Linked DNA regions of Rhodopirellula baltica SH 1. The protein of the gene in region 1 binds, or shares a complex with, the protein of each later gene. Links are inferred from orthologs where the notes say so. Each region holds a gene or a part of one and is shown on either strand. Other genes may lie near its edges. The genes, in order: rpmG and rplL.

Region 1 (3,068 bases):
GATCTCCGCGTTCTTGTGCCCATCGTTTCCATTCGGAACCAACGACGAAAAGACGGCTGGACTTTCCAACTACGCCGGCTGCCATCACGACGTGGAAGCTTCGATCGACGAAGACAACAACGGACTGCTGTTTCTCAACAGCGAGGTTCGCTACAGCGACATCTATGACGGCAGCAGTCACACGATCCTGATTGGCGAAATGGTTCCCACCGTCAGATCACTTGGATGGGCGTCTGGAACACGAAGCACACTACGAAACACCGGCACAATGATCGGTGGTGGCATCCGAGCGATGGGTGCGGCGACCGTGGACGAGAATCCTCCCGAGTTCGTCGGAGGCTTCGCCAGTGAACATCCCGGCGGCGGCAACTTCGGCTTTGCGGATGGCGCGGTCCGATTCCTATCTCAAAACATCGACCCACAAATTTACACCTACCTCGGTCACCGAGCCGACGGAGAATTTGTCGACGAAGAGATGTGATTGACTGTCGCCCATCGGCTCCGCCCGATGGAGTCATATACTTCGCACCAACAGTCGCCCATTGGCTCCGTCCAATGGAGTCACCCCGAACATACAACGACAGCATGTTAGGCGAACCGTTCGACCCATCCGCCGAGTTCTCTATCCAGGAACGCTGCAAACCGCACTGGTCGCAAGCGGGAGCAATCGTGTTCATCACCTTTCGACTGGCCGATTCCATCCCCGCGGTCGTAATCGATCGATGGGATCGTGAACGGGTCGACTGGCTGCATCGAGCAGGCCACCCCGAGGCCACGACGCTGAACTGGAAATCGATTGCCCACTCCCTGGAACAAAAACTCAAAGACACGTTCCAGAGACAATTCAGGCAGACGCACGAACGTTTTCTTGATGATTGTCACGGTGCGTGTGTCTTGAAACGTCCTGAGATCGCTTGCATTGTCGCCGATGCATTGCACCATTTCGACGGAATTCGCTATCGACTCGGTGATTTCGTCGTCATGCCCAATCACGTGCATCTACTGGCGTCGTTCGCTGATCCTGACTCAATGTCGAAACAGTGCTTCTCGTGGCTTCATTTCACCGCCAAGAAAATCAACGCTGCGTTGGAACGGCGCGGAAAGCTCTGGCAATCCGATGCCTTCGATCATCTTGTTCGATCAGGTGAGCAATACGAATATCTGCGTCGGTACATCGAAGAAAACCCGGAGAAGGCAAACCTTTGCGAGGGCCAGTTTCTTCATTGGGTCAGCCCCAATGGATGACACTCAGGTTTACGTTGAGGGTCGCCGGATCTAGGCCCTTTCTCCATCGAGCGGAGTCGATGGGCGACAATCACACCCCCGATTCCCCCCAAAAAAGTACGACTTGCCAAAATCGCACCTGGCTAGTCATACTCTGGGGCTCGAAAATTCATTTCCCTGACAAACCACGCCGGCACGTCTGATGTCCAAGAGCAAGAAAAAAGCAGAAACCATTTTCCTGGTCTGCGAAGAAACCGGACAATACAACTACACCCTCCGCAAAAAGCCTGGTGGGGAAAAGCTTCGCTTGAAGAAGTACAACCCCAACTTGCGCAAGCACACCTGGCACGCTGAAAAGAAAAAGTAAGCGTTTCAGCGCCGACTCTATTCAAGGACGACGGTCGATTTGAGTACCGATTCCAGCTCGATTTCCGATTCCAACCAGCTTGTTGATTCCGGGACGAAGCGGGAATGGCGGATCACTCCACACGACGCCCCGTTGGTCGAACAATTGATTCGCACCACGGGGTTGCCTCCGGTCGTCGCTCAGTTGTTGGTCAGTCGCGGCGTTTATTCGCAAGAAGACGCCGCAACATTCCTGGACACCAAACTGACCAGCCTGCGTGACCCGCAGTTGCTGCCCGGCGTGCCTGCCGCGACGGAAAAAATCCTGGCGGCCGCAGAAGCCAAAACGCCGATCGTCATCTACGGCGATTACGACGCCGACGGGATGACCGGGTCCGCCATCCTGGTCAATTGCCTGCGACTGATCGGGGCTGAGGTCAGCTACCACGTGCCCAACCGGCTCGAAGAAGGTTACGGCCTGAACGAGGACTCGATCCGCAAACTGGTCGCTCGCGGCAAGCAGATGATCATCTCGGTCGATTGCGGCATCGCCAGCCTGCAGTGCGCCAAACTCTGTCGCGAACTTGGCGTGACGCTGATCATCACCGATCACCACCAAATTGGCGACGAACTGCCCGACGCCGACATCATCGTCCACCCGCGACTGCCCGGAACGGCTTACCCGTTTGGCGAACTCTGCGGCGCCGGCGTGGCCTTCAAACTCGCCTGGTCACTGTGCCAAGCCAAATGCGGGCAGAAAAAAGTCACACCGCCGATGAAGCGATTCCTGATGCAATCGCTCTCGCTGGCCGCCATCGGAACGATTGCCGATGTGGTCCCGTTGCTGGATGAAAACCGCGTGCTGGTCAATCACGGCCTGCGAGTCATGCAGACTGAACCGCTGCCGGGTTTGTGGGAGCTGATGAAGCTGACCAAACTCGACCAAGCCAGCGAATTGACGACCGAAAACATCTCCTTCGGCCTGGCTCCTCGGCTCAACGCCGCCGGACGACTCGGCCAAGCCCAACTGGGAATCGAACTGCTGACGATCGAAGCCGGCGACCGCGCCGTCGCTCTGGCCCAATACATCGACCAGCTCAACGGAACCCGCGACACGCTGCAGCGAAGCGTTCAACTGGCCGCCCAAAAACAAGCCAAATCAGACTTCGATCCTGAAAACGATCCTGCATTGGTCTTGGCTGGAGTTGGCTGGCACACCGGAGTCATCGGAGTCGTCGCCGGACGACTGGCCGAGAAATACGCCAAACCCGTGATCATTCTTTCGCTCGACACCGCGGGCAAAGTCGACGCGACCGGGTCGGGACGCGTCGGCGGCACAGGCATCAACCTCTACGAAGCCCTGCGAGAATGCGAGGACCGACTGGTTCGCTACGGCGGTCACCCAGCCGCGGGCGGACTGACCATTCGCGAATCCGACATCGAAGCCTTTCGAGGTGACTTCTGCGAAGCGGTTTCGAAGCAGTGGTCCGAACAGGAAC
Region 2 (3,218 bases), 2.3 Mb from region 1 along the record:
CACAGCGTGTGATCGTGTTCGCTAAAGGCGACGCTGCCAAAGCGGCTGAAGAAGCCGGTGCGGATGAAGTCGGCCAAGAAGACTTGGCCAAAAAGATCAAAGATGGCTGGACAGACTTCGATGTCTGTATTGCCGCCCCCGACATGATGGGATTGGTTGGACCTTTGGGCCGAGTTCTCGGTCCACGTGGTTTGATGCCAAGCCCTCGTGCTGGAACTGTGACACCTGACGTCGGTAAAGTCGTCAGCGAATACAAGGCCGGTAAGGTTGAGTTCCGAAACGACAAGGGTGGCAACGTCCACGCGATGGTCGGCAAGATGAGCTTCGAAGCTAACAAGCTCGAAGAAAACATCGCGTCGTTCGTCGATTTCATTTCGGCGATGAAGCCACAGTCCATTAAAGGCACGTACATCAAAGGCGTGGCGATCTGTGCAACGATGACCCCTAGTGTTCGCGTTGCTACCTAGCTGCACGGGTTGGCCGGATGATTTCGATCGTCAGGCCGTCCCGATCAACCAGCATCATGGCCGAAAGCGTTGGTTTTCAGATTGATGTTGGTGGATCAATGTTTTTTGGTCCAACCCCAAACGATCACATCCAACTGCGGCCAAGGTTTGGCTCTTTCGAGTGAAAAAATCCGATGAGTAAATACGTCAAAGAACTGGTGACTCGCGATCTCAAGCGTCGGCTTGAAGGCGTGGAGGATGCCGTGTTGGTTAACTGCACCGGAATGGATGCAAACACAACCAACGAGCTGCGTGGCGAACTGGGCCAAAAAGACATCCAGATGATGGTTGTCAAAAACTCACTCGCCCGACGCGCCACTGAAGGCACGTCTCTCTTCCCCGCGTTCGAAGGAACGAATGGGCAAGTCGCCGTGCTCTGGGGCTCAAGCGACTTCGTCAGTCTGGTAAAGGAAGCCGTCCGGCTGGACAAGGACAAAGAGAAGTTCGAACAGTTTGTCACCACGGGCGGCGTTCTGGACGGTGAAAAGCTCGATCCAGAAGGCGTCAAAGCGGTCAGTAAATGGCCCAGTCGTGAAGAACAGATTTCTATGTTGGTTGGTCAAATCCTCGGCCCAGGTGCAACACTCAGTGCTGCAATGCTTGGTCCTGGCAAGACACTCAACAGTCAGATCAAGTCCAAGGGCGAAGGCGACGAATAATCGTCTCCGCTCAACCTGCCGGAGCCTTTGTCCTTGCCCCGGCATTTTCCCTGAACCATTTCCGAATCACCTTTTTCGTTTTTGAGGTAGTTTGACTATGTCCGATGAAGCAACCGCTGTCGCAGAATACAGCGCCGAAGCAAAAGAACTGGGCGACAAGATCGCCAACATGACCCTGAAGCAAGCCAAAGAATTGAGCGACTACCTCAAGGATGAGCATGGCATCGAGCCAGCCGCCGGCGGTGGTGCTGTGATGATGGCTGGTCCTGCCGGTGACGGTGGTGGCGCTGCTGAGGTCGAGCAAACCGAATTCGACGTCGTCTTGACCGGTTTCGGCGAAAAGAAGCTGAACGTCGTCAAGGTCGTCAAGAACATCACTGGCGCATCGTTGATGGACGCCAAGAAGATGGTCGAAGGTTGCCCAGCAACCCTGAAAGAAGCCGTCTCGAAAGAAGACGCAGAAAAGGTCAAAGCCGAAATCGAAGAAGCTGGCGGCTCGGTCGAACTCAAGTAGTTCGAAGCCGGATTGGTTCGTTCGGAAATCGGTCAAATCAGTCAATGATCGCGAATTCAAATCTTTGAGTTCGCGGTCATTTTGCTGCGCGGACAGCTGTTGTTCCGCGTCTGATTCGATTCCACATCGGTCAGTGCTTCGTTAGCCCATTCGGCCGTCTTCGTTGGCCGCATTGTGCGATTGAAATCAATTGATTTGCAGCACGGTCCATCTCGCTTCAGCTAGACTGGAGGTCCGGTCTGCCTTTCGATGCTGCGCCACTGTTCCGGTGGTTGTCGTCGCTCGGCGTGACCGCCATTGATTCACCCCATCATGATTTTCACGCCCCACCTCTGAACCGTCAGGAACAGCCCACCATGTTGCCACGTCGTCATTTTTTGCAGTCGCTTGCCGCCACCACAGCCGTTGCCGGAATCGCTGGTTCACGCATGCTGGCTCATGCCCACGAAGGGCATGACCACGATCACGCTCCTTTCAAAATCTCGTTGGCGGAATGGTCGCTGCACCGAACCCTGCGTGATGACTCCGTTGGCATTACCAACTTGGACTTCCCAAAGGTTGCGAAGGAACAGTTTGGGATCGACGCGATTGAGTACGTCAATCAATTCTTCAAGGACAAAGCTCGCGACGAGAAGTATTTGACGGATTTGAAGGGGCGTTGCAGCGACAACGGCGTGAAGAGCTTGCTCATCATGGTTGACGGCGAAGGCCGTTTGGGTGATCCAAACAAAGAGGCTCGCGCGAAGGCGGTCGAAAACCATCACCAGTGGGTCGACGCCGCAAAGTTCCTTGGTTGTCACTCGATCCGTGTCAACGCGGCCAGTGGTGGATCGTATCTCGAGCAAATCGAGTACGCCGCGGACGGGCTCAGCCAACTCAGCGAGTATGCCGCCAAGCAAGACATCAATGTCATCGTCGAAAACCACGGTGGACTGAGCAGCAACGGTGCTTGGTTGGCTGTTGTGATGGAGCGTGTTGGGATGGATAACTGTGGCACGTTGCCTGACTTTGGCAACTTCTTCATCTCACGTGGGAAGAATGCGGACGAGTTTGATCGTTACCACGGCGTGCAAGCGTTGATGCCTTATGCGAAAGCCGTCAGTGCAAAGACGCATGACTTTGACGAGGATGGCAACGAGAAGAACACCGACTACTTCAAGATGATGAAGATTGTCACCGACTTTGGTTACAACGGCTATGTCGGGATCGAATACGAGGGTGGCGGTCTCAGCGAAGCCGAAGGCATCAAAGCCAGCAAGAAATTGCTCGAACGCGTTCGCGAAGAATTGGCCAAGGCCTGATTTCATTCCCAACAATTTGAATGGAAAAACCCGGCGCACCGCGTCGGGTTTTTTTCGTGGTTGGGGGAAGTAGGAAAGGGCCACAGGCGTAGGCCAGGTTCCACCTGGCGATGGTTGCGTGCCGGTGAATGCTGTGCTTGCGATGGCATACGAATCACGCCTCGCTTTGTTCCAAAGCATCGGCTTGGTTGCCATGTGCAACATGGCCTACGAGGGAGAAATGCAAATTGCAAACTGG

Evidence for each region.
Region 2: rpmG (region 1) and rplL share a complex: the UniProt entries of both Escherichia coli proteins name them as parts of the 50S ribosomal subunit. The link is inferred for Rhodopirellula baltica SH 1 from one-to-one orthologs.

What each region holds. Positions count from the first base shown.
Region 1 is NC_005027.1:4,636,875-4,639,942, forward strand. What follows is about bases 267-3,008. They hold rpmG (50S ribosomal protein L33), read left to right. Parts: upstream 267-1,426; coding sequence 1,427-1,591; downstream 1,592-3,008. Other genes in these bases: RB_RS17815 (DUF1559 domain-containing protein), read left to right, coding at 267-481; RB_RS17820 (transposase), read left to right, coding at 556-1,245; recJ (single-stranded-DNA-specific exonuclease RecJ), read left to right, coding at 1,631-3,008. Outside these bases: more of RB_RS17815, read left to right, coding at 1-266; more of recJ, read left to right, coding at 3,009-3,068.
Region 2 is NC_005027.1:6,922,145-6,925,362, forward strand. The notes cover bases 79-2,970. They hold rplL (50S ribosomal protein L7/L12), read left to right. Parts: upstream 79-1,262; coding sequence 1,263-1,679; downstream 1,680-2,970. Other genes in these bases: rplA (50S ribosomal protein L1), read left to right, coding at 79-467; rplJ (50S ribosomal protein L10), read left to right, coding at 641-1,165; RB_RS26720 (sugar phosphate isomerase/epimerase family protein), read left to right, coding at 2,036-2,970. Outside these bases: more of rplA, read left to right, coding at 1-78; more of RB_RS26720, read left to right, coding at 2,971-2,980; RB_RS28725 (DUF1589 domain-containing protein), read right to left, coding at 2,983-3,218. UniProt on the Escherichia coli protein: The binding site for several of the GTPase factors involved in protein synthesis (IF-2, EF-Tu, EF-G and RF3). Is thus essential for accurate translation.